DNA from 3 places in the Streptomyces sp. NBC_01294 genome. Region 2 is predicted to be linked to each of the others. Evidence: riboswitches for the same ligand, from Rfam matches in the RefSeq annotation. Region 2 holds a riboswitch; each other region holds the start of a gene.
The links. A riboswitch is a leader RNA that binds a small molecule or an ion and turns the genes downstream of it on or off. The one in region 2 is predicted to bind cobalamin.
Positions count from the first base shown of each region.

Region 1: it holds a riboswitch for cobalamin, as region 2 does, so the genes downstream of both, OG534_RS01600 (prenyltransferase/squalene oxidase repeat-containing protein) here and OG534_RS02320 (CoA-acylating methylmalonate-semialdehyde dehydrogenase) in region 2, are expected to answer to the same signal.
Region 3: it holds a riboswitch for cobalamin, as region 2 does, so the genes downstream of both, OG534_RS35840 (hypothetical protein) here and OG534_RS02320 (CoA-acylating methylmalonate-semialdehyde dehydrogenase) in region 2, are expected to answer to the same signal.

Region 1 is NZ_CP108423.1:302,339-312,275, reverse strand. It holds gene OG534_RS01610 (energy-coupling factor transporter transmembrane component T) at 1-558, opposite strand, end outside; gene OG534_RS01605 (hypothetical protein) at 563-1,480, opposite strand; gene OG534_RS01600 (prenyltransferase/squalene oxidase repeat-containing protein) at 1,477-4,443, opposite strand; cobalamin riboswitch at 4,553-4,685, opposite strand; cobalamin riboswitch at 4,766-4,903, shown strand; gene OG534_RS01595 (hypothetical protein) at 5,024-6,451, shown strand; gene OG534_RS01590 (SDR family oxidoreductase) at 6,962-7,933, shown strand; gene OG534_RS01585 (helix-turn-helix transcriptional regulator) at 7,924-9,021, opposite strand; gene OG534_RS01580 (DUF4259 domain-containing protein) at 9,057-9,937, opposite strand, start outside.
Region 2 is NZ_CP108423.1:462,929-472,865, reverse strand. It holds gene OG534_RS02350 (LacI family DNA-binding transcriptional regulator) at 1-16, opposite strand, end outside; partial or broken gene OG534_RS02345 (helix-turn-helix domain-containing protein) at 133-1,339, shown strand; gene OG534_RS02340 (enoyl-CoA hydratase) at 1,406-2,191, opposite strand; gene mmsB (3-hydroxyisobutyrate dehydrogenase) at 2,188-3,090, opposite strand; gene OG534_RS02330 (enoyl-CoA hydratase/isomerase family protein) at 3,087-4,181, opposite strand; gene OG534_RS02325 (acyl-CoA dehydrogenase family protein) at 4,178-5,329, opposite strand; gene OG534_RS02320 (CoA-acylating methylmalonate-semialdehyde dehydrogenase) at 5,326-6,825, opposite strand; cobalamin riboswitch at 7,013-7,183, opposite strand; gene OG534_RS02315 (short-chain fatty acyl-CoA regulator family protein) at 7,240-8,655, opposite strand; gene aceA (isocitrate lyase) at 9,042-9,937, shown strand, end outside.
Region 3 is NZ_CP108423.1:7,914,343-7,924,279, forward strand. It holds gene OG534_RS35825 (energy-coupling factor transporter transmembrane component T) at 1-611, opposite strand, end outside; gene OG534_RS35830 (hypothetical protein) at 616-1,533, opposite strand; gene OG534_RS35835 (prenyltransferase/squalene oxidase repeat-containing protein) at 1,530-4,496, opposite strand; cobalamin riboswitch at 4,606-4,738, opposite strand; cobalamin riboswitch at 4,819-4,956, shown strand; gene OG534_RS35840 (hypothetical protein) at 5,077-6,504, shown strand; gene OG534_RS35845 (SDR family oxidoreductase) at 7,015-7,986, shown strand; gene OG534_RS35850 (helix-turn-helix transcriptional regulator) at 7,977-9,074, opposite strand; gene OG534_RS35855 (DUF4259 domain-containing protein) at 9,110-9,937, opposite strand, start outside.

The sequences.
Region 1 (9,937 bases), 160 kb from region 2:
GACGCTGATGGACACGGTGACGGCGACCCCGAGTTCGTAGAGGGCGCCGGGCAGGACGCGCAGGGCCCGTTTGGGGTTGGCGAGGGTGTTGGCGGCGCCGATGCAGCACAGCATGCAGGCCAGGCGCAGCCCGTCGGTCGCGGCCGAGAGCAGCGCTTCCAGCGACACCGGCCCGCCGAGCTGGATGCCCGCGTACCAGTCGGGGGTGGGGATGTGGGGGAGGGAGAAGAGGAAGTGGTCGCGGGGCGTGATGCCCGTGGCGAAGACGGCGCGGAAGACGACGCGGATCGCGACGACGGTGAGCGCGAGGTAGAGGTAGTACTTGAAGCCCCGCGCCCAGGGGGCCTCGGTACGGCGCATGGTGATCACGTAGCCGAGGACCGCGAGGACGAGGAACAGCAGCAGCGGGTTGTTGGTGCGGCTCACCGCCGTGGCCAGGGCCAGGGCCCAGATCCACCACGCGACGGGATGCACGGTGCGGGGCAGACGGCGGCCGCCCGCATCCGGCGCGAGGCCGGACGCGGGCGGCTTGGCCGCGGCCGTGATGGTGCGTGACACGCGGCTACTCCGCACGACGGCGGCGCTTGGCCGCGAACACGGCGGCGGCGCCGATCAGCAGCACCAGCGCTCCGGTGGCGACGGCGGGCAGGTACGAGCCCGCGTCGTGCTGGGTGTCGGCGGCGGGCGCCGCGTCGACGACCGCGGGGCCGGGTGCGGGCGCGGCCTCGGCGGGGGCACTGGACGAAGGTGGCGCGGAGGGCGTGGGCGAGACGCTCTCGGAGGGGCTCGCCGAGGCCGAGGGGCTTTCCGAAGCCGTGGGGCCGGGCGCCGTGGTCGGCGGCGGCGGGTTCTCCGGTTTGGGGCCCGTGTTGACGCTCGGGGGGAGGGGAGCGGCCGTGCGGGTGTCCTTGGGCGCGGGCCCGCCGGTCGGCCTGGTGTTCTTGGCGCGCAACTGGTCGGGGGTGACCGTGGGTTTGCCCTCGGTGCCCTCGATGTTCGTGCCGCCGAAGATCCACAGGTCGACGCTGCCGGGCTTCGGCTTGTAGAGCATGGCGCCGAGCTGGCTGTACTCCCAGGTGTTCTGGCCGGGGTTCGCGTGCCAGTACGACCAGTAGGCGGAGGCGGGCGGGGTGAGGACGCAGTCGTCCTGCTGCGGGGTCGGGTACTGCTTGCCGCCCTGGTGGCCGCTGTAGCCGATCCGGCAGATGAAGGCGGGGCCGTCGTGGCCGGTGCCGGTGGTCGCCCAGCCGCCCTGGTTCAGGAGTTCGTAGCCGGTGGTGGGCGCGGTGCCGCAGGAGCGGTAGACGGGCCCGCCCCAGTGGCTGAAGTCCACCGCGAGGACGACACCGGACGAGGTCGTGCACTGGCCCATCGGCTGCGGGGCGGCCCCGGCCGGGCCGGCGGTGGCGGCGAACGCCGCAACCGTCAGTCCGAGCACGGACGTTGCGCGGGCGAGGGCGCGCATGAAGCGGGAGTTCATCGGTCCGCCTCCGCGGGGTTGCGGCGTGCGCGCGCCATGACGACGAGGCGCCAGCCGGCCAGCGTCAGCGCGGCTGCGGTACCCGCCAGCACACCGACCTGGACGCCGGTGGAGGCGAGGTTGCCGCCCGGACCGCCCGGACCGCCCGGACCGCCCGGACCGCCCGGACCGCCCGGACCGCCCTGCGCGACGGCGACGCCGCTGCCCGCGCCGCCCGTGGTCTCGCCGGGCGTCACGATGACCGGCGTACCACCCGTACCACCGCTGCCACTCGTACCACCGGTGCCGCCCGAGGTGGCCGTGGAGCTGGGGACGGGCTGCGGGGTGGTGCCGTCCAGGCTGCGGGTGAGGGTGCCGAAGGAGACGCCGGTGGTGCCGCTGATGGCCTGGGTGGAGGCCCGGACGTCGGAACCGGGCTGGCTGCCCTTGGCGACGTTGAAGCCGCCGTCGGCGTTCTGCTGGCTCGCGAGGAACGTGCGGGCCTTGGCGATCTGGGCGCTGTACTTGGCCGCGTCCAGCGAGAGCCCTTGGATGGCGAGGGCGGCGGAGTTGACGGAGTTCCCGGAGGCGCCTTCGAAACCGCCGTCTGCCTTCTGCTGCGCCGCGAGCCAGGCCAGCGCCTGGTCCACGGCACGCTGCGAGTCGGCGTCGGGCAGCAGGTCCACGGTCATGGCGGCCATGGCGGTGGAGTCGACCTCGGTGGTGCTGGGCTCGCCGATCAGGCTGACCCAGCCGCCGGAGGGGTCCTGGAGGCTCTTGAGGTACGCGATCGGCTCGGCCGCGGCGGCCGTCTCGCCGGCGCGGACCTGGGCGATGACGCCGAGCGACTGCTTGAAGACGGAGGTGGCGTAGGCGTAGTTGCCCTTGGACGCACACTCCTGGCGGGTCGAGGTCTTGGCCTGGCAGGTGATCTTGGCGAGCGCGGAGATCAGGTCCTGGCCGCCGAAGTTGCGGGGGTCGCGGCCCACGGCCTCGGCGAGCACGGCGGCCTTGCCGATGGAGCCGCCGGACGCGTACTTCGTGCCGACGAGGGTCCAGTCGTGGATGCCGCGGTTCTGGGCGTCCTTGCCGCCCTTGTCGAAGAAGTCGACGATGTTGCGCAGCGTCGCGTTGTCACCGCCGGTGGCCGCGAGGGCGTAGGCGCCGTCGATGGTCATGCCGTAGTCGGCACGGCCCCCACCGGGCTCGCTCTCGTAGTAGCGGCCCTGGATCAGCTGCTTGGGGGCGGTGAGGTACGCCACGCCCTTCTTGATGTCCGGTCCGTCGCCCGGCGGGACCGTCGGCTTGGGGGCGGTGGGCGTGGGCTTCGGTTCAGTCGGTGTGGGCTTCGGTTCGGTGGGCGTCGGCTTGGGCTCGGTCGGTGTGGGCTTGGGATCCGTGGGCGTCGGCTTGGGCTCGGTCGGCGTCGGCGTCGGGTCGGCCTTCTTGCCCGTCAGGGCCACCAGGTCGCTCTTGGCACCCGCGACGGCGACGGGGACGGTGGCGAACACGCGCGATGCGGTGTCGTCCGCCTCGAAGCCGAAACCGCCCTCGGGGAACTGGTGCTTGGAGAGCCACGAGAGGCCCGCGTCCGCGTGGCCGGCGTCGCCGAGGGCGCGCAGGGCCTGGGCGGCCCAACCGGTGGAAGCCGGGCTGCCGGTGGTCATGAAGGAGGCGGAGGGCCAGGCGCCGCTCGCCAGTTGGGACTTCTTGAGCTGGGCCCGCGCCCTTTCGACGGCCGCGTCGTGGCCGCCGGCCCGCTTGAGGGCCAGGGCGATCAGGCCCGTGGAGCTCGCGTCGCTGTCGCACCATTCGCCGGCGCGGATGAGGATGCCGGTGAAGCCGCCGTCCTCGCACTGCAGGCCATTCAGCCGGTTCACGGCGTCGGCGGGAGGCGTCACGCCACCGTTGAGGAGGGCGATGACGGCCATGGCCTGGGCGTCGGCCTGGCCGGTGGTCCGGAAGTCCCCCCTGGTCAGACAGCCTTCGACGGTCTCACCGTCACCGATGTCCCTGGGGCAGACGTACTTGACGAGGTCGCCGAGCAGGTCGTGGCCGCCGAAGGCACGGGGGTCCTTGCCGGTGGCCTCGGCGACGAGCGCGAGGCGCGCGGCGGCGCCGGCGTCGGGGATCCCGTCCTTGCCGGCCGGGTAGGCGTACGCGTCCGTCTGCTCGGGCGTGGCGAGGAAGTCGGCGGCCTTCCGGGCCGCCGGGCTCTCCCTGTCGGTGGCGGCCAGGGCGAATACGACCTCGCTGGTGAGGAAGTGGTTCGGAGTGGTGGAGCCCTCGTCGACGACGCGCTCCCCGTCCGTCAGCTTCCCGGTGAGCCAGCGGGTGGCGGCGGCCACGTCGACCGCGCCCGGCGGAACGGTCGGCGGCACGGTCGGCCCGGTCGGGTCCGGTGAGGGGGCGCCGCCGCCCGCGCGCACGTCGTCGGGGGAGAAGGTGGGCTTGCCCGAAGTGCCGCCGATGTCGGTGCCGCCGAACACCCAGGCGTCCACGTCACCGGGCTTCGGGGTGCGCGACATGGCACCGAGCGGGCTGTAGGTCCAGTTCTTCTGACCGGGCGAGGCGATCCAGTACGACCAGTACGCGGTGGCCTGCGGGGTGAGGACGCAGTCCTCCTTGTCCGGAGTGGGGTACTGCGTACCGGAGTTGAAGGAGCCGTTGCCCATGCGGCAGATGAAGGCCGGGCCGTCGTGGACGGTGCCCTCGGTCGTGAAGCCGCCGGTGTGCAGCAGCTCGTAACCGGTCGTCGGCGTGGTGTCGCAGCCGCGCTCGACCTTGCCGCCGAAGGGTCCGAAGTCGACGGCGACGACGGCGCCGGTGGTGGCCGTGCACTGCTCGATCGGGTCGGCGTTGGCGGACGAGGGAACCGTGAGGAGGGCCACTCCCGCACCGAGCGTCAGGAAGGTCGCGGTCACGAGGGAGAGGAGCCGCCGTCTCGTCCCCGATTGCCGTTTTGCCTGCTGTTCGGTCCCCACCGCAGCCCTCGTCTCTGCCGGGCGGCTGCGTACGTGGCGATGCGCCCCTGCACGGCCTGAGGCCATGGAGAGGCTGCGACGACCACACCGCAATCCGCGACGGCGCTCTTCGTACTGTGGCCCAACACCAGGCATTCCGGCTCGCCCGGGAAGAACCGGGCCTACGGTTGCGGGACAGCGCCGGAATTCGACCGGCTTCCCCTGGTGCTGAGCAGTTATCAGGCGGAGTGCAACACGGATCCCGACGACGCGTCAAGGTGGCCTGAGTCTCAGCGGACCAGCCCCGGGCGGAGGCGGTCCGCGTCACGGATCCGGTGGCTGGCGGTCCCTTGATCACTCGGGTAGCGTCCTGGGCTGCCACGTGGGGGAATCCGGTGCGATGCCGGAGCTGACGCGCAGCGGTGTGGGACGGCGGGGGCCGTTTCCGAGCCCGAATGCCCATCCGGCGATGCACCACAGAAGCCGTACCACGCGTTCCGGACGGCGGCTCTCCGGCCATGCCCCTGCCCCGCCACCGTGAGCGGGCTCCTTGCGGCGTGTCCAGGCAGTGGCCGGCGTCCGCCGATTCCAGGAGCAGGCCATGTCCCGTCCCCGCACGCCCCGTCCCCGCACGCCCCGCCGCCTCGCGCTCGCGGTGCCCGCCGCCCTCGGCGCCCTCGCCCTCACCGCGCTGCCCGCCTTCGCGACCTCGTCGCCGGCGCAGATCGCCACGTCGAAGACCAACGGCGTCGCCTACCTCAAGTCCCTCCAGGCGGCCGACGGTTCGTACGCCGGCTCCGGCCTGTCCAACGAGTGGGCGTTCAGCACCTTCGCCGCCGCCGGCACCGCGGTCGTCGACGTCGCCCCCGGCGGGGACACCACGAAGAACGCCCGGACCGTCTACCGCAACCTTCTGTCCACCGCGGGCTGGCCCTCCGGCGCACCGGTGGTCACCGACTACGAGCGCGGCACCCTGAACGCGTACGCCGCGGGCATCGACCCGGCCCGCGTGTCGGCCTCCCGCAACCTCATCGCGCACGTCTACTCGTACTGGCAGACCGCCGAGGCGGGCTACTTCGGGCCGTCCGGCAACTTCAACGGCACCGTCTTCGCGGCCCTCTCCCTGGGCGGCGCGAAGACCCAGGCCGGCGGCGCCCGTGTTCCGCAGGCACTCACCGACTCGATGGTCACGCGCATCCGGGCCAACCAGCACGTCGACGGCGGCTGGACCTACCAGAAGGCCGAGGGCAACCCCACCGTCCTCAACTCCGCGAGCGACGTCGACATGACCGGCGCCGCGATGGCCGCCCTCTGCGTCTCCGGCGTCCCCAACACCGACACCGACGTCGTCCAGGCCAAGAACTTCCTCAAGGGCAAGCTCGTCGCCAACTCCGGTGCCTTCAACTCCCTGTACGGGGTCAACACCAGCTCCAACGGCTGGGGCGTCGCCGGCCTCAACGCCTGCAGCATCAACCCGCAGACCGGTGACTTCCTCACCGTCAACGGCAAGACCCCGATCGACTTCCTGATCGCCAACCAGTACAACCCGGCGGGCGGCTTCAAGTACAAGCCGTCCGACACCACCCCGACCGCCTACGCGTCGATCGACGCGCTGCGCGCCGTGGCCGGTGGCGGATTCACCACGGCCCCGCCCGTCCCGGTCACCCCCGGGGCCCCGCAGTGGGTCGCGCAGTCCACCTTGACCGCCGGCACCGCCACCAAGCTCGCCCTGACCGTCGACGACGGCGCCGGCAACCTCAAGGTCTGCTCGGTGGCCTTCACGCCGACCGGTACGACCACCACCCTCGGCGACGTCCTGAACGCGGCGACCAGCGGCGCCACCCCGTCGGGCTGTGTCACCGGCGTCACCCCCTCGTCGGGCACCGGCACCATCACTAACGTCAACGGCAAGGCCAACAGCGGCGGCAACACCTGGAAGGTGAGCGTCGACGGCTCCGCCTTCGCCGGCGCGCTCCGCGAGAAGGTGATCAACGTGGGCGACACGATCGCCCTGCGCTGGGGCGCCTGATCCCCTCCGGGTGCGGGGACCCGCGTACGGGCCCCCGCACCCGGAGGCCGGAGTACGGGCCCCGCACCCGGAGGCACGAGTGCGGGCCCGGTGCGCACGGAGCCCGACGAGCCTCCGTGCGCGACCGGGCCGCGGCGATCAGTCCGTCAGATAGGCCCGGGTGATCGTGATCTCCGACTTGCTGCCCGAGGCGTCGGTCACCGTGCCCCGCAGGGACACGTGGCCGCCCTTCGGCGGGTTCTTCACCGTCACCGCGCCGGACGCGACCGGGGCCCTGCGCCAGGTGTAGCCGTCGTCGTACGAGATGGACCGTCAGGGACTTCGGCTTGCCGCCGACGACGGTGACCGGGACGCGGACCCTCCGGTCCGCCGGCGAGGTAGCCGCCAGGATGGGTGCTGATCGGCACGCCTCGGGTGGCGTACGGCCGACGGCGCGCGGCGTCGGGTGATCGGCGAGGTGCGGAGAAAGGGTGACAGGATCTGTCGGGATTGGCGTGAACGATGGATGACATGAGCAACGAGGACATCACCATCCGGAACGCCGGCCCCGACCACCCGCGGCGCCCGCTCGCCGGCCGGATCGCGCTCGTGGCGGGGGCCACCCGCGGTGCCGGACGCGCCCAGGCCGTCGAGCTCGGCCGGGCCGGCGCCACCGTGTACGTCACCGGCCGCACCACCCGTACCCGGGCCAGCGAGGTCGGCCGGACGAGCGAAACCATCGAGGAGACAGCCGAGTTGGTCACCGCGGCCGGCGGCACCGGCATCGCGGTGCCCACGGACCACCTCGACGAGGACCAGGTACGCGCCCTCGTCGAGCGGATCGACCGGGAACAGGGGCGGCTCGACATCCTCGTCAACGACCTGTGGGGCGGTGAGCACCTCCTCGCCGGCTCCGTATTCGGGAAGAAGAGCTGGGAGACCCCCCTCGCCGACGGCCTGCGCATCCTGGAACTCGGCGCGCGCTCTCACGTGATCACCGCGGCGCTGCTGCTGCCCTTGCTGATCCGTTCGGACGCGCCGCTGCACGTGGAGGTCACCGACGGCACGGCGCGCTCCAACCGCCGCTACCGCGAGAACATGTACTACGACCTGGCGAAGAACGCCCCGATCCGGCTCGCGTTCGGGCTGGGCCAGGAGCTGGCGGAGTACGGGGGTACGGCGGTCGCGGTCTCGCCGGGTTTCCTGCGCTCGGAGCAGATGCTCGCCCACTTCGGGGTGAGCGAGGAGAACTGGCGCGACGCGATCGCCCGGGAGCCGGCCTTCGCCATCGCCGAGTCCCCGCAGTACCTGGCCCGCGCGGTCGCCGCGCTGGCCGCCGATCCCGGCCGGGCCGCCCGCTGGAACGGGAAGTCCACCTCCAGCGGGGAGCTCGCGAAGACCTACGGGGTGCGGGACGCGGACGGCAGCCGCCCGGACGCCTGGGCCTACTTCGAGGACGTCATCCACGGCGGCAGGGAAGCCTCCGCCGAGGACTACCGCTGACCCTTCGCCCCGGCTGCCCCCTTCGCCCCTTCCGCGCCCTTCGGCTCCGGCCGGTAGAGGGCGGCCAGGGCCGCCGCGCGCTCACGGAAGCGGGCGCGCAGGGAGGCCGGGGCGAGCACCTCGGCGTCCGCGCCGAGCCCGGCCAGCTGGTCGAAGGCGACCTCCTCGGACTCCGCGGTCAGGTCGAGGGTGACCAGACCGGCGGAGTCCGGGGCGCTCGCGGAGGCCAGCGCGTCCTCGACGGCGGCTCCGTCCACGACGGCCGGCAGCCGGCGCAGCCCCCACGCGGTCAGCCGCACCGTGACGGTGGTGCGCAACAGCGCGCGGGCGAAGTCGTGCGAGCGCGCCTCCCAGTGCGCGGCCAGGTCGAAGGCCGCATCGCGTACGAACGGCTCCTGGACGCCGGGGGCGGGCGCCAGGGCCGTGACACGGTCGACGCGGTACGTGCGCCAATCGCCGTCGCGCCCCTCCCCAGCGGCGTCCCCATCCCCATCCCCGTCCCCGGTACGGAGACGTGCCACGACGTACCAGGTGCCGGCCTTCAGGACGAGCCCGTACGGGTCCACCACCCGCGACACCGCGGAAGGCGGCGAGCCGTCCCGGCCCGGCCGGGCGTAGGACAGCTCGACGGTCCGGTCCGACCACACCGCGCGGGCCAGCTCCGGCAGCAGCTCGGGTGCGGAGGGCTCGCGGAACCAGGCCGGGGCGTCGAGGTGGAAGCGGCGTACCGACGCCTCGGCGGCCGCGCGTACGGACGGGAGCAGGGTGGCGGTCAGTTTCAGCCGGGCGGTGTCCGCCGCGTCCGACAGTCCCAGGTCCCGCAGGGCCGACGGCAGCCCGGACAGGAACAGGGTTTCCGCCTCGGCCGGATGCAGCGTGGTCAGCCGGGTCCGGTAGCCGGGGGCCAGGTGGTAGCCGCCGGTCCGGCCGCGCTCCGACCGGACGGGGATGCCGGCCTCCTGCAGGGCCTGGGCATCGCGGATCACCGTCCGCTCGGAAACGTCCAGCTCGCGGGCGAGAGCGGCGGCGGTCAGGCCGGGGCTCGACTGGATGAGCAGGGCCATACGGATCAGACGGGCGGCACGCATGCCTCCAGGATCACGGACCCGGCGAACGAAAGGCCTCACCGCCCTCCGCGGTGCGCGGCGGCCTGCCCGTGCGATCGCGGGGCGGGTGTGAGGGGTTCGCCGTTCAGGTCGGTCGTGCCGGATCCGTCCCACCACACGGTGCCCTGCGTGGTCAGGAAGGGGACGGCCCCGTCGACCTCGGAGCCGTGCTCGAAGGCATCGGCCACCGCGGTCAGGTAGGTGGCGAGGCAGGGCCAGCCGTCGTCGAAGTGGCCGGTGTCGCCGTGCGACGCGCTGCCCAGGCGGCCCTGGCCGGGCCCTTCGCGCATGTCGATGACGTCGGAGTCGCCGTCGCTCTGGGCCCAGGGGATCCACTGCGGGTGCCACCAGGGCTCGTCGTTCCACTCGGAGGCCTCGGTCAGGTCGGGGTCGTCCCCGGCGATCTCGACGCACATCTGCCAGTGGCCGAGGATCCCCGCGACGGACAGGGGCGGTCGGCCCGGGAGCAGGTTGTCCCACTCGGTGATCCCGTTGTGGCAGGCCAGTGAGTCCAGCAGGTCGGCGGGGAAACGTATCCCCATCGCTTCCTGCGCGGCCTCGACCTCGGCGTGATCGGCCGGGGGCGCGAGCAGGGCGTAGGAGGCGGGGGAGTGCCGTCGCATCCACGCGTCGATCCTGGCCCAGGAGTCGGCCACCGGTCGCGCTGCCGGGAAGGTGAGGACCCGGCGCAGCAGGTGCAGGCTGCGCAGCCAGTGGAGGTACCGGTCGGTCTCCTCCCAGAGCTCCCGCAGCTCCGACGGCGGGGCCGTGATCCGGTCCAGGGCGCGGACGGCGGTGTCCCGCAGGTCGGCCGGGAGCTCCGGGACGGGCAGGTCCGGCGCGTAGGCGCTGGTGAGGGGACGGCCACCGGGGCACTGGGCGGCGACGAGGGCCGCGG
Region 2 (9,937 bases):
GGCGGGGTTCGGGCACGGGTGTTCCTCCAGGGTGTCCAGGGACGGGGCGGCATCGCCGGACAGCAGGGTAACCGTTACGCCCGCTTCACACCCTGCCCCTCAGACGGCCCGGGGCAGCGGCCGCTGCGGCGAGCCGGAGTACGCACCGAGCTGGCGGACGAGGCCGGCGGGATCTCGGTGGCGGCCGACGAGATCACGGACATGGCCCGCGACCATCCGGACATCGCGAAGGCCCTCGTCGCCCTCCACCACCGCTACCGCGACGCGGCCGAGCAGGCCGCGGCCCTCGCACCGCCCGGCGACTCGGCGGCCCTGGTCCGCACCGAACCGCACGACGAGGTACGGGACTTCTTCTACGCGCACCACAACCACTTCGACGCGCTCGACACACCGAGGCGGAGTCCACCGCCCGGGACCTGGGCGCCGGATCGGTCTCCCGTACCGCCGGGCACCTCGCACACGCGCTCTCGGCCCGCCACGGCGTGACGGTGCTGGAGGCGGCCCCCGAGCAGGCGCCGGACGCCCGGCGGTTCGACGCCGAGCGCGGCCTGCTCTTCCTGTCCCCGTGGCTCACCGACGCGCAGCGCGCCTTCCAGCTCGCGACGCAGCTGGCGCTGCTCGGGCACCGGCCCCTGATCGACTCCCTCGTGACCGGGCCGATTTCGACTCCGCCGAGTCCGGGGGCCTGGCGAGGATCGGGCTGGCCGACTACTTCGCCGGCGCCGTCCTCATGCCCTACGGCGCCTTCCTGGCGGCGGCCGAGGACCTGCGCTACGACATCGAGCTGCTCCAGGCCCGCTTCGGCGTCGGCTTCGAGACCGTCTGCCACCGGCTCAGCACCCTGCAGCGCACCGGACAGCGCGGGGTGCCCTTCTCGTTCCTGCGCGCCGACCGGGCGGGGAACATCTCCAAACGCCAGTCCGCGACCGACTTCCACTTCTCGCGCCTCGGCGGCACCTGTCCCCTGTGGACCGTCTACGAGGCCTTCTCGGCCCCCGGCCGGATCCTCACGCAGGTCGCCGAGATGCCCGACGGGAAGAAGTACTTCTGGATCGCCCGGATCGTCACCCGGGGCGGCCACCGCGGCCACGGACACCGAGCCCGCCGGGCCGAGTTCGCCGTGGCGCTCGGCTGCGAACTCCGGCACGCCGGCCGTCTCGTCTACGCCGAGGGCGTCGCCGTCGCCGACCCGCGGGCGGCCACCCCGATCGGTCTGGGCTGCCGGATCTGCGAGCGCCGCGACTGCGCCCAGCGGGCGCGGCCGCCGGCCGGGGGCCGCCTGGCGGTGGACCCCGACCGGCGCACCTACGTGCCGTACCCGGTCTTCGGGGACGCCTGAGCCGGCGCCCGGCGGCCGGCGCCCGGCGGCAGGCCTCCGGCCCCTGGCCCCGTCGCCCCCGAAGGCTCAGCCGTGGACGAAGTGCGGCGGGCGCTTGTCCACGAACGCGGACATGCCCTCCTTCTGGTCGGCCGTGGCGAACACCGCGTGGAAGAGGCGGCGTTCGAAGCGGACGCCTTCCGCGAGGGTGGTCTCGAAGGCCCGGTTCACGGCCTCCTTGGCCATCATCGCGACCGGCTTCGACATCCCGGCGACGGTCTCGGCCACGGAGAGGGCCTCGGCGAGCAGCTCCCCGGCGGGGACGATCCGGGAGACGAGCCCGGCACGTTCGGCCTCCTCGGCGCCCATGGTGCGGCCCGTCAGACAGAGTTCCATCGCCTTGGCCTTGCCCACGGCCCGGGTGAGGCGCTGCGATCCGCCGATCCCGGGGATCACGCCGAGCCGGATCTCGGGCTGCCCGAACTTCGCGGTGTCGGCGGCGAGCAGGATGTCGCAGAGCATCGCGAGCTCGCAGCCGCCGCCCAGGGCGTAGCCGGAGACCGCCGCGACCGTGGGCGTCCGTACCTGGCCGAGCCGGTCCCAGGCGGTGAACCAGTCGCTGAGGTACATGTCCATGTAGCCCTGCGGCCGTATCTCCTTGATGTCGGCGCCCGCGGCGAAGGCCTTCGCGGAGCCCGTCAGGACGATGCAGCCGACCTCCGGGTCCCGGTCCAGTTGCTCCGCGGCGGCCACCACCTCGGTCATGACCTGCAGGTTGAGGGCGTTGAGGGCCTCCGGCCGGTTGAGGGTGAGCACGGCCACCCGCCCCTTGCGTTCCAGCAGGATGGTCTCGTAGGCCGTGGGGGCGCTCATGCGGGTGTTCCGTTCTGCGGTCGGAGGGTGCGGACGATGGCCGAGAAGTCCAGGCCGGCGCCCTCCCCCTCGGCGAATGCGGCGTACATGGCGGCTGCCTTGAGGCCCAGGGGGGCGTCCACGCCGCCGGCCCGCAGGGCGTTCGCTGCCAGGGTGAGGTCCTTGGCCATCAGGGGCGCGGCGAAGCCGGGCCGGTACTCGCGGTTGGCGGGGCTGGCCGGAACGGGTCCGGGCACGGGGCAGTTGACGGTGAGCGCCCAGCACTGGCCGGAGGCGGTGGAGGCCACGTCGTAGAGGGCCTGGTGGTCCAGGCCGAGGCTCTCGGCTAGGACGAAGGCCTCGCTGACCCCGATCATCGAGACGGCGAGGATCATGTTGTTGCAGATCTTCGCGGCCTGCCCGGCGCCCGCCGCGCCGCAGTGCACGGCCTTCTTGCCCATGGCGGAGAGCAGGGGCTGCGCCGCCGCGAACTCGGCGGCGCCGCCGCCCGCCATGAAGGTGAGGCTCGCGGCCTGTGCGCCCACCACCCCGCCCGAGACGGGCGCGTCGAGGGACCGGTGGCCGGCCGCCACGGCGGCCTCGTGCGCCGCGCGCGCGTCGGCCACGTCGATGGTGGAGCAGTCGACGAACAGGGTTCCGGGCCGCGCTGCCGCCAGCAGCCCGTCCTCCCGGTACAGGGCGAGGACGTGCCTGCCCGCCGGGAGCATGGTGATCACCACATCGGCGTCGGCGGCCGCCGACGCGGCCGACCCGGCCGGCTCCACCCCCGTCGCCGCGGCGGCGCCCAGGAGCTCCGGCACCAGGTCGAAGCCGAGGACGCGGTAGCCGGCCTTCACCAGGTTGGCCGCCATCGGGCCACCCATGTGGCCCAGTCCGACGAACGCCACGGTACTGCTCACCAGGGCACCTCCTGAGTCGAATCGGTGGCGGCGAGGCGCAGTTCGCGCGCGCCGAGCGGGGCGAAGAACCGTTCCACGTCCGCCGTGCCGACCTCGGCGAGGGTGGGCGGGGTCCAGTGCGGGGTGCGGTCCTTGTCGATCACCTGGGCGCGGATGCCCTCCACCAGGTCGGGGGAGGCCAGAGCCGCGCAGGAGACCCGGTACTCCTGCTCCAGGACCCTTTCCAGCGGGCCCAGATCGCGTGCCCGGCGCAGCGCGGCCAGGGTGACCTTCAGTGCCGTGGGCGATTTCGCCGCCAGGGCGGCCGCGGCCTCCTTTGCGCCGGGGACGCCGGTGGCGAGCAGCCGCCGGACGATCTCCTCGACCGTGTCCGCCGCGTAGCACGCGTCGATCCACGCGCGGGCGGCGGCGAGGTCACCGGGCGGCGGCGTTTGCACCCGCGCGCCGAGGCCCTCGTGTACGGAGGTCCGCGCGAGGTCGGCGGCCAGTGCGGGGAGCTCCGCCGCGGGGACGAAGTGGTCCGCGAGCCCGCACAGCAGGGCGTCGGCCGCCCCGACCGGCGTACCGGTCAGGGCCAGGTGGGTGCCCAGTTCGCCCGGGGCCAGCCCGAGCAGGTAGGTTCCGCCGACGTCGGGGACGAAGCCGATGCCCGTCTCGGGCATGGCGACGCGGGAGCGTTCGGTGACGATCCGGACGCTGCCGTGGGCCGAGACCCCGACGCCGCCGCCCATGACGATGCCGTCCATCAGGGCCACGTACGGCTTGGGGTAGCGGGCGATGCGGGCGTTGAGCCGGTACTCGTCGCGCCAGAAGTCCGCGGAGGCGCTGCCGCCCGTGCGGGCATCCTCGTGGATCGAGCGGATGTCGCCCCCGGCGCACAGGCCGCGTTCACCGGCGCCCTCGATGACGACGGTCTCGACGGCCGGGTCGTGCTGCCAGGCGGTGAGCGCCTCGTCGATGCGGAGCACCATGGCGTGGCTGAGGGCGTTGAGCGCCTTGGGGCGGTTGAGGGTGAGGTACGCGGCGTGGCCCTCGGTGCGCAGCAGGACGTGGTCGCGGTCTTCGTGGGGTGCGTGGGGTGCGTGGGTCATCGCAGGGTCTCCGTGAGTCCGCGGGCGACGATGACCCGCATGATCTCGTTGGTGCCTTCCAGGATCTGATGGACGCGCAGGTCGCGGACGATCTTCTCGATGCCGTATTCGCCGAGGTAGCCGTATCCGCCGTGGAGCTGCAGAGCCCGGTCGGCGACGGTGTAGCCGGTGTCGGTGGCGAAACGCTTGGCCATCGCGCACAGCCGGGGGGCCAGCGGATCGTCCGAGTCGAGGGCCTCGGCGGCCTGCCGGACCAGCGCGCGGGCGGCGGCCAGTTCGGTGGCCATGTCCGCGAGCCTGAACTGCAGCGCCTGGGCGTCCAGGAGCCGCCCTCCGAAGGCCTCGCGGTCGGCGAGGTGGACCAGGCTGCGGTCCAGGGCGCTCTGGGCGCCGCCGAGCGAGCAGGCGGCGATGCCGAGCCGGCCGCCGTTGAGGCCGTTCATGGCGATGCGGAAGCCGTCGCCCTCGGCGCCGAGCCGGCGGTCGGCGGGGATGCGCACGCCGTCGAGGACGACCTGGCGGGTGGGCTGCGCGTTCCAGCCCATCTTGTGCTCGTTGGGGCCGAAGGAGACCCCGGGGTCCTCGCGTGCGACGACGAACGCCGAGATCCCGCCGGGCCCGCTCTCGCCGGTGCGGGCCATGACGATGTAGACCCCGGCGGCCCCGGCGCCGGAGATGAACTGCTTGACGCCGGTCAGCACGTAGTGGTCGCCGTTCCGCTCGGCGCGGGTGCGCAAGGCTCCCGCGTCGGAGCCGGCCCCGGGTTCGGTGAGGCAGTAGCTGCCCAGGGAGTCGGCCGAGCACAGGCCCGGCAGCCAGCGGCGGCGCTGCGCGGCGTCCCCGTAGCGGTCGATCATCCAGGCGACCATGTTGTGGATGGAGAGGTAGCCGGCGATGGACGGGCAGCCGGTGGCCAAGGTCTCGAAGACGAGGACGCCGTCGGCGCGGCCGAGCCCCGAACCGCCGTGCTCCTCCCGCACGTAGACGCCGCCGAGACCGAGGACCGCGGCCCGGCGGATGACCTCGACGGGGAAGTGCTTGTCCCGGTCCCAGGCGACGGCGTACGGGGCCAGGTGCTCCTGGGCGAAGTCGAGGGTGACCTCGGCGAGGGCGAGCTGGTCCTCGGTGAGGGTGGTCACGGCGCTCATCCCATCGTCGGGATCGTGAAGCTCGCGCCCTCCTTGGCCCCGGAGGGCCAGCGCGAGGTGACGGTCTTGGTCCGGGTGTAGAAGCGGATGGAGTCCGGTCCGTGCTGGTTCAGATCCCCGAAACCGGACCGCTTCCAGCCGCCGAAGGTGTGGTACGCCACCGGGACGGGGATCGGCACGTTGACGCCGACCATGCCGGCGCCCACCCGGCGGGTGAAGTCGCGGGCGGTGTCGCCGTCGCGGGTGAAGATCGCGACGCCGTTGCCGTACGGGTGCTCGGTGGGCAGGCGCAGTGCCTCCTCGTAGTCGGCGGCCCGTACGACGGACAGCACCGGCCCGAAGATCTCCTCCCGGTAGATCCGCATCGAGGGGGTGACCCGGTCGAAGAGGGTGGCGCCGGCGAAGTAGCCGTTCTCGTGCCCGGCCAGGGTGAACCCGCGTCCGTCGACGACGAGTTCGGCTCCCTCGGTGGCGCCGATGCCCACGTAGCGGTTGACCCGGTCGAGCGCGTCACGGCTCACCAGCGGCCCGAAGTCTGCCTCGGGGTCGTCGGAGCGGCCGACGCGCAGGGTGGCGATGCGCTCCTTCAGCTTGGCCACCAGCGCGTCCGCGGTCTCCTCGCCGACGGGGACGGCCACGGCGATGGCCATGCAGCGCTCGCCGGCCGACCCGTATCCGGCGCCGATGAGCGCCTCCACGGCCTGGTCGAGATCGGCGTCCGGCATCACGATCATGTGGTTCTTGGCGCCGCCGAAGCACTGGGCGCGCTTGCCGTGGGCGGCGGCGGTGGCGTAGATGTGCGCGGCGATCGGGGTGGAGCCGACGAAGCCGAGGGCCTGCACGCGGGGGTCTTCGAGGAGGGTGTCGACGGCCTCCTTGCCGCCGTTGACCACGTTGAGCACGCCGGGCGGCAGGCCGGCTTCCAGGAAGAGCTCGGCGAGCCGCAGCGGTACGGACGGGTCCCGTTCCGAGGGCTTCAGGATGAAGGAGTTGCCGCAGGCCAGAGCCGGTGCGGCCTGCCACAGCGGGATCATCGCCGGGAAGTTGAAGGGGGTGATCCCGGCGACCACGCCGAGCGGCGCGCGCAGGGAGTGCACGTCGATGCCCGTGCCCGCGTTGTCGGTGAACTCCCCCTTCAGCAGGTGCGGGACGCCGGCGGCGAACTCGACCACCTCCAGGCCGCGTTGCAGGTCACCGTGCGCGTCGGCGACGGTCTTGCCGTGCTCGGCCGACAGCATGCGGGCGAGGGAGTCCCGCTCGCCCTCGACCAGTTGGAGGAAGCGCAGCAGCACGCGCGAGCGGCGCTGCGGGTTCCACTGGCCCCAATCCGCCTGCGCCTCCTCGGCGTTCGCGATGGCCGCCTCGGTGTCGGCGCGCCCGGCGAGCGGGACGCGGGCCTGGACGGTGCCGGTGTTGGGGTCGTACACGTCGGCGAAGAGTCCGGATGTTCCGGTGGTGTGCTTGCCGCCGATGAAATGGGTGAGTTCACGGACCATGGGTGCCTGCTCTCGTCAGGTTGGATCCGGGGATGGCACGGCGGACCGGCGAACGCGCCCGGTGGGGTGCGCCGCTGGGGAAGGCCGTGAGAACTACGAGCGTGCGCAGGTGTGCGCGCGCTCCGCCGGATCACCAGGGTCCTGGGTACAAACCGGTGCCATGCGTGTCTGCTCCATCCTCGTGGACAACACGGAACGTTCCGCGGCCGGTATCCTGACTCCCGGATCACCGCGTGCCGCCCGCCTTCCCGACAGACCTCGTCAGTGGCGTGTGGATGGCAGCACACTCCCCGGTCACAGTGGCGGGACCGTGCCGGTTTCTCACCGGCTTCCCTGCACCGCGGACCTTGTGCGGCGAACATATAGTTGGACGTCCTAGTAAGTCCAGACCCCCCTGCCGCGCGCCGGCGTCCGTCAGCCGTGGGCCGGGGCGGAGTTCCTGGTCACCGGGTACGGGATGAAAGTGCTGCTGTTCTCGTCGACGGCCAGGACCCGGCCGAGCGGCGGGACGGCCCGCTGCGGGCAGTCGAGGCGTTCGCAGAGCCTGCAGCCCATGCCGATGGGCGTGGCCGCCGCCGTGTTGTCGAGGTCGAGCCCGTCGGCGTACACGAGCCGGGAGGCGTGCCGGATCTCGCATCCGAGCCCGATCGCGAAGGTCTTGCCGGGCTCGCCCCAGCCGCCGCGGTGGCGGGTGACGGCGCGGGCGGTCCACAGGAACCGCTGCCCGTCGGGCATGGCGGCGACCTGGACGTGGATGCGACCGGGCGCGGCGAAGGCCTCGTACACGTTCCACAGCGGGCAGGTGCCGCCCGCGCGGGAGAAGTGGAATCCGGTGGCGGACTGCCGCTTGGACATGTTCCCGGCCCGGTCCACCCGGACGAAGGAGAAGGGAACCCCGCGCAGCCTGGGCCGTTGCAGGGTGCTGAGGCGGTGGCAGACCGTCTCGTAGCCGATCCCGAAGTGGTCGGTGAGCCGCTCGATGTCGTAGCGGAACTCCTCCGCGGCGGTGTGGAAGGCCGTGTACGGGAGGATGAGCGCGGCCGCGAAGTAGTTGGCGATGCCGATCCGCGCGAGGGCGTGCACGGGGGAGCCGGGCGGGAAGTCCTCGGTGGCCAGCCGGTCCAGTTCGGCCCCGTACTCGATCAGCGCCAGCTGCGTGGCCATCCGGAACGCCTGCTGGCCCGGCCGCAGCCGGTTCGACAGGTGCAGGACCCGGGCGGTCGCGTCGTAGTGGTGCAGCCGGTCGGAATCCGGGGCGGTCCTGACGCCGTGCCGATCGGACAGCCGGCGGGTCAGGGCGCGGATGACGTCACCGGGGCGGATGCCGATCTCGCGGGCGAGGGCTTCGGCCGCCAGATCGGTCTCGTGCAGGTAGTTCTGCCGCCGGTAGAAGAACTCGCGGATCTCCTCGTGGGGCGAGCGGGGTGCGTCCGTCACCGCGTCCCGGCCGTCGGCGGCGTCGGCGAGGCGCTCGGCCAGGAGCTGGCCGCGCCGGCCCAGGTCCAGCAGGACCGAGGCGACGGCAGGCATCCGGGTGGCCAGTTCGGCCAGGTCGGAGGGGGAGACGCGGGCCTCGGCGACCTCCTTGGCGAGCGCCTCGCGCAGGTCCGCGACCAGGCGGCTGGTGTCGCGCTCCGAGAAGAACCCCGGATCGACCCCGAACGCCTCGGTGAGGCGCAGCAGCACGGGGACGGTCAGCGGCCGGGAGTCGTGCTCCATCTGGTTGAGGTAGCTGGGGGAGATGGCCAGCACCCGTGCCAGGTCGGCCTGGGTCATCCGCCGCTCCTCGCGGAGCCGCCGCAGCCGCGCTCCCGCGTACGTCTTGCTCACCGCACTCCTCCACCGTTGGCATGCGTCAATGCGTCGTCAGGGTACGTGGACCTTCGCCGCCGAGGAGCTTCGCAACCTTGGCAATTTCGGCTCCGAAGATTCGCAAAGCTTGGCAGATGTACTTCCTTGTTGGCACTCGGTGTCAGTGCCAGAGTCGGTCCTGCGGTCAGCCGGACCCGGCAGCCGAGGTGGACTTCCAGGCCCGATTCACGCCCTGATTTCGGTGTCCCCGGCCGTTCCGCCCGGCGGCTCGGCAGCATTGCTCAGCTTCGGCCTGCAGCCGGGTTCGGCGGCCGCATCTCCCGAACAGGCACAGAGTGCCAATGCGCAGCAGTCAATGCCCCGCTCATTGGCAAGACAAGCGACGGATGGAAACGGTGACGGTCATGGCAACGGCGAACACGACGGCGGCGGCCGAGCAGCTCAAGCAGCGGTGGGCCGACGATCCTCGGTGGGCGGGCATCGAGCGCACCTACACGGCCGAGGACGTGGTGCGGCTCTCCGGCAGCGTCCGCGAGGAGCACACCCTGGCCCGGCGCGGCGCCGAACGACTGTGGCGCCAGCTGCACGAACGCGACTACATCCACGCCCTCGGCGCGCTGACCGGCGGTCAGGCCGTCCAGCAGGTCCGGGCCGGCCTCCAGGCCATCTACCTCTCCGGCTGGCAGGTCGCCGCCGACGCCAACCAGGCGGGCCACACCTACCCGGACCAGAGCCTGTACCCGGTCAACTCGGTCCCGCAGGTGGTGCGCCGGATCAACAACGCGCTGCTGCGCGCCGACCAGATCGCCACCGCCGAGGGCGGCACGACCAGTTCGATTGACGGGGGGACCGACTGGCTGGCGCCGATCGTCGCCGACGCCGAGGCCGGCTTCGGCGGCCCGCTCAACGCCTTCGAACTGACCAAGGCGATGATCGCGGCGGGCGCGGCCGGCATCCACTACGAGGACCAGCTCGCCTCCGAGAAGAAGTGCGGCCACCTCGGCGGCAAGGTCCTCGTCCCCACCTCCCAGCACATCCGCACCCTCAACGCGGCCCGCCTCGCCGCCGACATCGCCGACGTCCCCACCCTGGTCATCGCCCGCACGGACGCCCTCGCCGCGAACCTGCTGACCAGCGACGTCGACGAGCGCGACGCGCGGTTCGCCACCGGCGAGCGCACCGCCGAGGGCTTCTACCGGGTGCAGAACGGCATGGCGCCGGTCATCGCCCGCGGCCTCGCCTACGCCCCGTACGCGGACCTGATCTGGGTCGAGACCGGCACCCCGGACCTCGCCCAGGC
Region 3 (9,937 bases), 7.5 Mb from region 2:
CGCAGCCGCTTGGCCCGGTGGACGCGCTGGACGCTCTGCACCAGCTGGGGTGCGACGCTGATGGACACGGTGACGGCGACCCCGAGTTCGTAGAGGGCGCCGGGCAGGACGCGCAGGGCCCGTTTGGGGTTGGCGAGGGTGTTGGCGGCGCCGATGCAGCACAGCATGCAGGCCAGGCGCAGCCCGTCGGTCGCGGCCGAGAGCAGCGCTTCCAGCGACACCGGCCCGCCGAGCTGGATGCCCGCGTACCAGTCGGGGGTGGGGATGTGGGGGAGGGAGAAGAGGAAGTGGTCGCGGGGCGTGATGCCCGTGGCGAAGACGGCGCGGAAGACGACGCGGATCGCGACGACGGTGAGCGCGAGGTAGAGGTAGTACTTGAAGCCCCGCGCCCAGGGGGCCTCGGTACGGCGCATGGTGATCACGTAGCCGAGGACCGCGAGGACGAGGAACAGCAGCAGCGGGTTGTTGGTGCGGCTCACCGCCGTGGCCAGGGCCAGGGCCCAGATCCACCACGCGACGGGATGCACGGTGCGGGGCAGACGGCGGCCGCCCGCATCCGGCGCGAGGCCGGACGCGGGCGGCTTGGCCGCGGCCGTGATGGTGCGTGACACGCGGCTACTCCGCACGACGGCGGCGCTTGGCCGCGAACACGGCGGCGGCGCCGATCAGCAGCACCAGCGCTCCGGTGGCGACGGCGGGCAGGTACGAGCCCGCGTCGTGCTGGGTGTCGGCGGCGGGCGCCGCGTCGACGACCGCGGGGCCGGGTGCGGGCGCGGCCTCGGCGGGGGCACTGGACGAAGGTGGCGCGGAGGGCGTGGGCGAGACGCTCTCGGAGGGGCTCGCCGAGGCCGAGGGGCTTTCCGAAGCCGTGGGGCCGGGCGCCGTGGTCGGCGGCGGCGGGTTCTCCGGTTTGGGGCCCGTGTTGACGCTCGGGGGGAGGGGAGCGGCCGTGCGGGTGTCCTTGGGCGCGGGCCCGCCGGTCGGCCTGGTGTTCTTGGCGCGCAACTGGTCGGGGGTGACCGTGGGTTTGCCCTCGGTGCCCTCGATGTTCGTGCCGCCGAAGATCCACAGGTCGACGCTGCCGGGCTTCGGCTTGTAGAGCATGGCGCCGAGCTGGCTGTACTCCCAGGTGTTCTGGCCGGGGTTCGCGTGCCAGTACGACCAGTAGGCGGAGGCGGGCGGGGTGAGGACGCAGTCGTCCTGCTGCGGGGTCGGGTACTGCTTGCCGCCCTGGTGGCCGCTGTAGCCGATCCGGCAGATGAAGGCGGGGCCGTCGTGGCCGGTGCCGGTGGTCGCCCAGCCGCCCTGGTTCAGGAGTTCGTAGCCGGTGGTGGGCGCGGTGCCGCAGGAGCGGTAGACGGGCCCGCCCCAGTGGCTGAAGTCCACCGCGAGGACGACACCGGACGAGGTCGTGCACTGGCCCATCGGCTGCGGGGCGGCCCCGGCCGGGCCGGCGGTGGCGGCGAACGCCGCAACCGTCAGTCCGAGCACGGACGTTGCGCGGGCGAGGGCGCGCATGAAGCGGGAGTTCATCGGTCCGCCTCCGCGGGGTTGCGGCGTGCGCGCGCCATGACGACGAGGCGCCAGCCGGCCAGCGTCAGCGCGGCTGCGGTACCCGCCAGCACACCGACCTGGACGCCGGTGGAGGCGAGGTTGCCGCCCGGACCGCCCGGACCGCCCGGACCGCCCGGACCGCCCGGACCGCCCGGACCGCCCTGCGCGACGGCGACGCCGCTGCCCGCGCCGCCCGTGGTCTCGCCGGGCGTCACGATGACCGGCGTACCACCCGTACCACCGCTGCCACTCGTACCACCGGTGCCGCCCGAGGTGGCCGTGGAGCTGGGGACGGGCTGCGGGGTGGTGCCGTCCAGGCTGCGGGTGAGGGTGCCGAAGGAGACGCCGGTGGTGCCGCTGATGGCCTGGGTGGAGGCCCGGACGTCGGAACCGGGCTGGCTGCCCTTGGCGACGTTGAAGCCGCCGTCGGCGTTCTGCTGGCTCGCGAGGAACGTGCGGGCCTTGGCGATCTGGGCGCTGTACTTGGCCGCGTCCAGCGAGAGCCCTTGGATGGCGAGGGCGGCGGAGTTGACGGAGTTCCCGGAGGCGCCTTCGAAACCGCCGTCTGCCTTCTGCTGCGCCGCGAGCCAGGCCAGCGCCTGGTCCACGGCACGCTGCGAGTCGGCGTCGGGCAGCAGGTCCACGGTCATGGCGGCCATGGCGGTGGAGTCGACCTCGGTGGTGCTGGGCTCGCCGATCAGGCTGACCCAGCCGCCGGAGGGGTCCTGGAGGCTCTTGAGGTACGCGATCGGCTCGGCCGCGGCGGCCGTCTCGCCGGCGCGGACCTGGGCGATGACGCCGAGCGACTGCTTGAAGACGGAGGTGGCGTAGGCGTAGTTGCCCTTGGACGCACACTCCTGGCGGGTCGAGGTCTTGGCCTGGCAGGTGATCTTGGCGAGCGCGGAGATCAGGTCCTGGCCGCCGAAGTTGCGGGGGTCGCGGCCCACGGCCTCGGCGAGCACGGCGGCCTTGCCGATGGAGCCGCCGGACGCGTACTTCGTGCCGACGAGGGTCCAGTCGTGGATGCCGCGGTTCTGGGCGTCCTTGCCGCCCTTGTCGAAGAAGTCGACGATGTTGCGCAGCGTCGCGTTGTCACCGCCGGTGGCCGCGAGGGCGTAGGCGCCGTCGATGGTCATGCCGTAGTCGGCACGGCCCCCACCGGGCTCGCTCTCGTAGTAGCGGCCCTGGATCAGCTGCTTGGGGGCGGTGAGGTACGCCACGCCCTTCTTGATGTCCGGTCCGTCGCCCGGCGGGACCGTCGGCTTGGGGGCGGTGGGCGTGGGCTTCGGTTCAGTCGGTGTGGGCTTCGGTTCGGTGGGCGTCGGCTTGGGCTCGGTCGGTGTGGGCTTGGGATCCGTGGGCGTCGGCTTGGGCTCGGTCGGCGTCGGCGTCGGGTCGGCCTTCTTGCCCGTCAGGGCCACCAGGTCGCTCTTGGCACCCGCGACGGCGACGGGGACGGTGGCGAACACGCGCGATGCGGTGTCGTCCGCCTCGAAGCCGAAACCGCCCTCGGGGAACTGGTGCTTGGAGAGCCACGAGAGGCCCGCGTCCGCGTGGCCGGCGTCGCCGAGGGCGCGCAGGGCCTGGGCGGCCCAACCGGTGGAAGCCGGGCTGCCGGTGGTCATGAAGGAGGCGGAGGGCCAGGCGCCGCTCGCCAGTTGGGACTTCTTGAGCTGGGCCCGCGCCCTTTCGACGGCCGCGTCGTGGCCGCCGGCCCGCTTGAGGGCCAGGGCGATCAGGCCCGTGGAGCTCGCGTCGCTGTCGCACCATTCGCCGGCGCGGATGAGGATGCCGGTGAAGCCGCCGTCCTCGCACTGCAGGCCATTCAGCCGGTTCACGGCGTCGGCGGGAGGCGTCACGCCACCGTTGAGGAGGGCGATGACGGCCATGGCCTGGGCGTCGGCCTGGCCGGTGGTCCGGAAGTCCCCCCTGGTCAGACAGCCTTCGACGGTCTCACCGTCACCGATGTCCCTGGGGCAGACGTACTTGACGAGGTCGCCGAGCAGGTCGTGGCCGCCGAAGGCACGGGGGTCCTTGCCGGTGGCCTCGGCGACGAGCGCGAGGCGCGCGGCGGCGCCGGCGTCGGGGATCCCGTCCTTGCCGGCCGGGTAGGCGTACGCGTCCGTCTGCTCGGGCGTGGCGAGGAAGTCGGCGGCCTTCCGGGCCGCCGGGCTCTCCCTGTCGGTGGCGGCCAGGGCGAATACGACCTCGCTGGTGAGGAAGTGGTTCGGAGTGGTGGAGCCCTCGTCGACGACGCGCTCCCCGTCCGTCAGCTTCCCGGTGAGCCAGCGGGTGGCGGCGGCCACGTCGACCGCGCCCGGCGGAACGGTCGGCGGCACGGTCGGCCCGGTCGGGTCCGGTGAGGGGGCGCCGCCGCCCGCGCGCACGTCGTCGGGGGAGAAGGTGGGCTTGCCCGAAGTGCCGCCGATGTCGGTGCCGCCGAACACCCAGGCGTCCACGTCACCGGGCTTCGGGGTGCGCGACATGGCACCGAGCGGGCTGTAGGTCCAGTTCTTCTGACCGGGCGAGGCGATCCAGTACGACCAGTACGCGGTGGCCTGCGGGGTGAGGACGCAGTCCTCCTTGTCCGGAGTGGGGTACTGCGTACCGGAGTTGAAGGAGCCGTTGCCCATGCGGCAGATGAAGGCCGGGCCGTCGTGGACGGTGCCCTCGGTCGTGAAGCCGCCGGTGTGCAGCAGCTCGTAACCGGTCGTCGGCGTGGTGTCGCAGCCGCGCTCGACCTTGCCGCCGAAGGGTCCGAAGTCGACGGCGACGACGGCGCCGGTGGTGGCCGTGCACTGCTCGATCGGGTCGGCGTTGGCGGACGAGGGAACCGTGAGGAGGGCCACTCCCGCACCGAGCGTCAGGAAGGTCGCGGTCACGAGGGAGAGGAGCCGCCGTCTCGTCCCCGATTGCCGTTTTGCCTGCTGTTCGGTCCCCACCGCAGCCCTCGTCTCTGCCGGGCGGCTGCGTACGTGGCGATGCGCCCCTGCACGGCCTGAGGCCATGGAGAGGCTGCGACGACCACACCGCAATCCGCGACGGCGCTCTTCGTACTGTGGCCCAACACCAGGCATTCCGGCTCGCCCGGGAAGAACCGGGCCTACGGTTGCGGGACAGCGCCGGAATTCGACCGGCTTCCCCTGGTGCTGAGCAGTTATCAGGCGGAGTGCAACACGGATCCCGACGACGCGTCAAGGTGGCCTGAGTCTCAGCGGACCAGCCCCGGGCGGAGGCGGTCCGCGTCACGGATCCGGTGGCTGGCGGTCCCTTGATCACTCGGGTAGCGTCCTGGGCTGCCACGTGGGGGAATCCGGTGCGATGCCGGAGCTGACGCGCAGCGGTGTGGGACGGCGGGGGCCGTTTCCGAGCCCGAATGCCCATCCGGCGATGCACCACAGAAGCCGTACCACGCGTTCCGGACGGCGGCTCTCCGGCCATGCCCCTGCCCCGCCACCGTGAGCGGGCTCCTTGCGGCGTGTCCAGGCAGTGGCCGGCGTCCGCCGATTCCAGGAGCAGGCCATGTCCCGTCCCCGCACGCCCCGTCCCCGCACGCCCCGCCGCCTCGCGCTCGCGGTGCCCGCCGCCCTCGGCGCCCTCGCCCTCACCGCGCTGCCCGCCTTCGCGACCTCGTCGCCGGCGCAGATCGCCACGTCGAAGACCAACGGCGTCGCCTACCTCAAGTCCCTCCAGGCGGCCGACGGTTCGTACGCCGGCTCCGGCCTGTCCAACGAGTGGGCGTTCAGCACCTTCGCCGCCGCCGGCACCGCGGTCGTCGACGTCGCCCCCGGCGGGGACACCACGAAGAACGCCCGGACCGTCTACCGCAACCTTCTGTCCACCGCGGGCTGGCCCTCCGGCGCACCGGTGGTCACCGACTACGAGCGCGGCACCCTGAACGCGTACGCCGCGGGCATCGACCCGGCCCGCGTGTCGGCCTCCCGCAACCTCATCGCGCACGTCTACTCGTACTGGCAGACCGCCGAGGCGGGCTACTTCGGGCCGTCCGGCAACTTCAACGGCACCGTCTTCGCGGCCCTCTCCCTGGGCGGCGCGAAGACCCAGGCCGGCGGCGCCCGTGTTCCGCAGGCACTCACCGACTCGATGGTCACGCGCATCCGGGCCAACCAGCACGTCGACGGCGGCTGGACCTACCAGAAGGCCGAGGGCAACCCCACCGTCCTCAACTCCGCGAGCGACGTCGACATGACCGGCGCCGCGATGGCCGCCCTCTGCGTCTCCGGCGTCCCCAACACCGACACCGACGTCGTCCAGGCCAAGAACTTCCTCAAGGGCAAGCTCGTCGCCAACTCCGGTGCCTTCAACTCCCTGTACGGGGTCAACACCAGCTCCAACGGCTGGGGCGTCGCCGGCCTCAACGCCTGCAGCATCAACCCGCAGACCGGTGACTTCCTCACCGTCAACGGCAAGACCCCGATCGACTTCCTGATCGCCAACCAGTACAACCCGGCGGGCGGCTTCAAGTACAAGCCGTCCGACACCACCCCGACCGCCTACGCGTCGATCGACGCGCTGCGCGCCGTGGCCGGTGGCGGATTCACCACGGCCCCGCCCGTCCCGGTCACCCCCGGGGCCCCGCAGTGGGTCGCGCAGTCCACCTTGACCGCCGGCACCGCCACCAAGCTCGCCCTGACCGTCGACGACGGCGCCGGCAACCTCAAGGTCTGCTCGGTGGCCTTCACGCCGACCGGTACGACCACCACCCTCGGCGACGTCCTGAACGCGGCGACCAGCGGCGCCACCCCGTCGGGCTGTGTCACCGGCGTCACCCCCTCGTCGGGCACCGGCACCATCACTAACGTCAACGGCAAGGCCAACAGCGGCGGCAACACCTGGAAGGTGAGCGTCGACGGCTCCGCCTTCGCCGGCGCGCTCCGCGAGAAGGTGATCAACGTGGGCGACACGATCGCCCTGCGCTGGGGCGCCTGATCCCCTCCGGGTGCGGGGACCCGCGTACGGGCCCCCGCACCCGGAGGCCGGAGTACGGGCCCCGCACCCGGAGGCACGAGTGCGGGCCCGGTGCGCACGGAGCCCGACGAGCCTCCGTGCGCGACCGGGCCGCGGCGATCAGTCCGTCAGATAGGCCCGGGTGATCGTGATCTCCGACTTGCTGCCCGAGGCGTCGGTCACCGTGCCCCGCAGGGACACGTGGCCGCCCTTCGGCGGGTTCTTCACCGTCACCGCGCCGGACGCGACCGGGGCCCTGCGCCAGGTGTAGCCGTCGTCGTACGAGATGGACCGTCAGGGACTTCGGCTTGCCGCCGACGACGGTGACCGGGACGCGGACCCTCCGGTCCGCCGGCGAGGTAGCCGCCAGGATGGGTGCTGATCGGCACGCCTCGGGTGGCGTACGGCCGACGGCGCGCGGCGTCGGGTGATCGGCGAGGTGCGGAGAAAGGGTGACAGGATCTGTCGGGATTGGCGTGAACGATGGATGACATGAGCAACGAGGACATCACCATCCGGAACGCCGGCCCCGACCACCCGCGGCGCCCGCTCGCCGGCCGGATCGCGCTCGTGGCGGGGGCCACCCGCGGTGCCGGACGCGCCCAGGCCGTCGAGCTCGGCCGGGCCGGCGCCACCGTGTACGTCACCGGCCGCACCACCCGTACCCGGGCCAGCGAGGTCGGCCGGACGAGCGAAACCATCGAGGAGACAGCCGAGTTGGTCACCGCGGCCGGCGGCACCGGCATCGCGGTGCCCACGGACCACCTCGACGAGGACCAGGTACGCGCCCTCGTCGAGCGGATCGACCGGGAACAGGGGCGGCTCGACATCCTCGTCAACGACCTGTGGGGCGGTGAGCACCTCCTCGCCGGCTCCGTATTCGGGAAGAAGAGCTGGGAGACCCCCCTCGCCGACGGCCTGCGCATCCTGGAACTCGGCGCGCGCTCTCACGTGATCACCGCGGCGCTGCTGCTGCCCTTGCTGATCCGTTCGGACGCGCCGCTGCACGTGGAGGTCACCGACGGCACGGCGCGCTCCAACCGCCGCTACCGCGAGAACATGTACTACGACCTGGCGAAGAACGCCCCGATCCGGCTCGCGTTCGGGCTGGGCCAGGAGCTGGCGGAGTACGGGGGTACGGCGGTCGCGGTCTCGCCGGGTTTCCTGCGCTCGGAGCAGATGCTCGCCCACTTCGGGGTGAGCGAGGAGAACTGGCGCGACGCGATCGCCCGGGAGCCGGCCTTCGCCATCGCCGAGTCCCCGCAGTACCTGGCCCGCGCGGTCGCCGCGCTGGCCGCCGATCCCGGCCGGGCCGCCCGCTGGAACGGGAAGTCCACCTCCAGCGGGGAGCTCGCGAAGACCTACGGGGTGCGGGACGCGGACGGCAGCCGCCCGGACGCCTGGGCCTACTTCGAGGACGTCATCCACGGCGGCAGGGAAGCCTCCGCCGAGGACTACCGCTGACCCTTCGCCCCGGCTGCCCCCTTCGCCCCTTCCGCGCCCTTCGGCTCCGGCCGGTAGAGGGCGGCCAGGGCCGCCGCGCGCTCACGGAAGCGGGCGCGCAGGGAGGCCGGGGCGAGCACCTCGGCGTCCGCGCCGAGCCCGGCCAGCTGGTCGAAGGCGACCTCCTCGGACTCCGCGGTCAGGTCGAGGGTGACCAGACCGGCGGAGTCCGGGGCGCTCGCGGAGGCCAGCGCGTCCTCGACGGCGGCTCCGTCCACGACGGCCGGCAGCCGGCGCAGCCCCCACGCGGTCAGCCGCACCGTGACGGTGGTGCGCAACAGCGCGCGGGCGAAGTCGTGCGAGCGCGCCTCCCAGTGCGCGGCCAGGTCGAAGGCCGCATCGCGTACGAACGGCTCCTGGACGCCGGGGGCGGGCGCCAGGGCCGTGACACGGTCGACGCGGTACGTGCGCCAATCGCCGTCGCGCCCCTCCCCAGCGGCGTCCCCATCCCCATCCCCGTCCCCGGTACGGAGACGTGCCACGACGTACCAGGTGCCGGCCTTCAGGACGAGCCCGTACGGGTCCACCACCCGCGACACCGCGGAAGGCGGCGAGCCGTCCCGGCCCGGCCGGGCGTAGGACAGCTCGACGGTCCGGTCCGACCACACCGCGCGGGCCAGCTCCGGCAGCAGCTCGGGTGCGGAGGGCTCGCGGAACCAGGCCGGGGCGTCGAGGTGGAAGCGGCGTACCGACGCCTCGGCGGCCGCGCGTACGGACGGGAGCAGGGTGGCGGTCAGTTTCAGCCGGGCGGTGTCCGCCGCGTCCGACAGTCCCAGGTCCCGCAGGGCCGACGGCAGCCCGGACAGGAACAGGGTTTCCGCCTCGGCCGGATGCAGCGTGGTCAGCCGGGTCCGGTAGCCGGGGGCCAGGTGGTAGCCGCCGGTCCGGCCGCGCTCCGACCGGACGGGGATGCCGGCCTCCTGCAGGGCCTGGGCATCGCGGATCACCGTCCGCTCGGAAACGTCCAGCTCGCGGGCGAGAGCGGCGGCGGTCAGGCCGGGGCTCGACTGGATGAGCAGGGCCATACGGATCAGACGGGCGGCACGCATGCCTCCAGGATCACGGACCCGGCGAACGAAAGGCCTCACCGCCCTCCGCGGTGCGCGGCGGCCTGCCCGTGCGATCGCGGGGCGGGTGTGAGGGGTTCGCCGTTCAGGTCGGTCGTGCCGGATCCGTCCCACCACACGGTGCCCTGCGTGGTCAGGAAGGGGACGGCCCCGTCGACCTCGGAGCCGTGCTCGAAGGCATCGGCCACCGCGGTCAGGTAGGTGGCGAGGCAGGGCCAGCCGTCGTCGAAGTGGCCGGTGTCGCCGTGCGACGCGCTGCCCAGGCGGCCCTGGCCGGGCCCTTCGCGCATGTCGATGACGTCGGAGTCGCCGTCGCTCTGGGCCCAGGGGATCCACTGCGGGTGCCACCAGGGCTCGTCGTTCCACTCGGAGGCCTCGGTCAGGTCGGGGTCGTCCCCGGCGATCTCGACGCACATCTGCCAGTGGCCGAGGATCCCCGCGACGGACAGGGGCGGTCGGCCCGGGAGCAGGTTGTCCCACTCGGTGATCCCGTTGTGGCAGGCCAGTGAGTCCAGCAGGTCGGCGGGGAAACGTATCCCCATCGCTTCCTGCGCGGCCTCGACCTCGGCGTGATCGGCCGGGGGCGCGAGCAGGGCGTAGGAGGCGGGGGAGTGCCGTCGCATCCACGCGTCGATCCTGGCCCAGGAGTCGGCCACCGGTCGCGCTGCCGGGAAGGTGAGGACCCGGCGCAGCAGGTGCAGGCTGCGCAGCCAGTGGAGGTACCGGTCGGTCTCCTCCCAGAGCTCCCGCAGCTCCGACGGCGGGGCCGTGATCCGGTCCAGGGCGCGGACGGCGGTGTCCCGCAGGTCGGCCGGGAGCTCCGGGACGGGCAGGTCCGGCGCGTA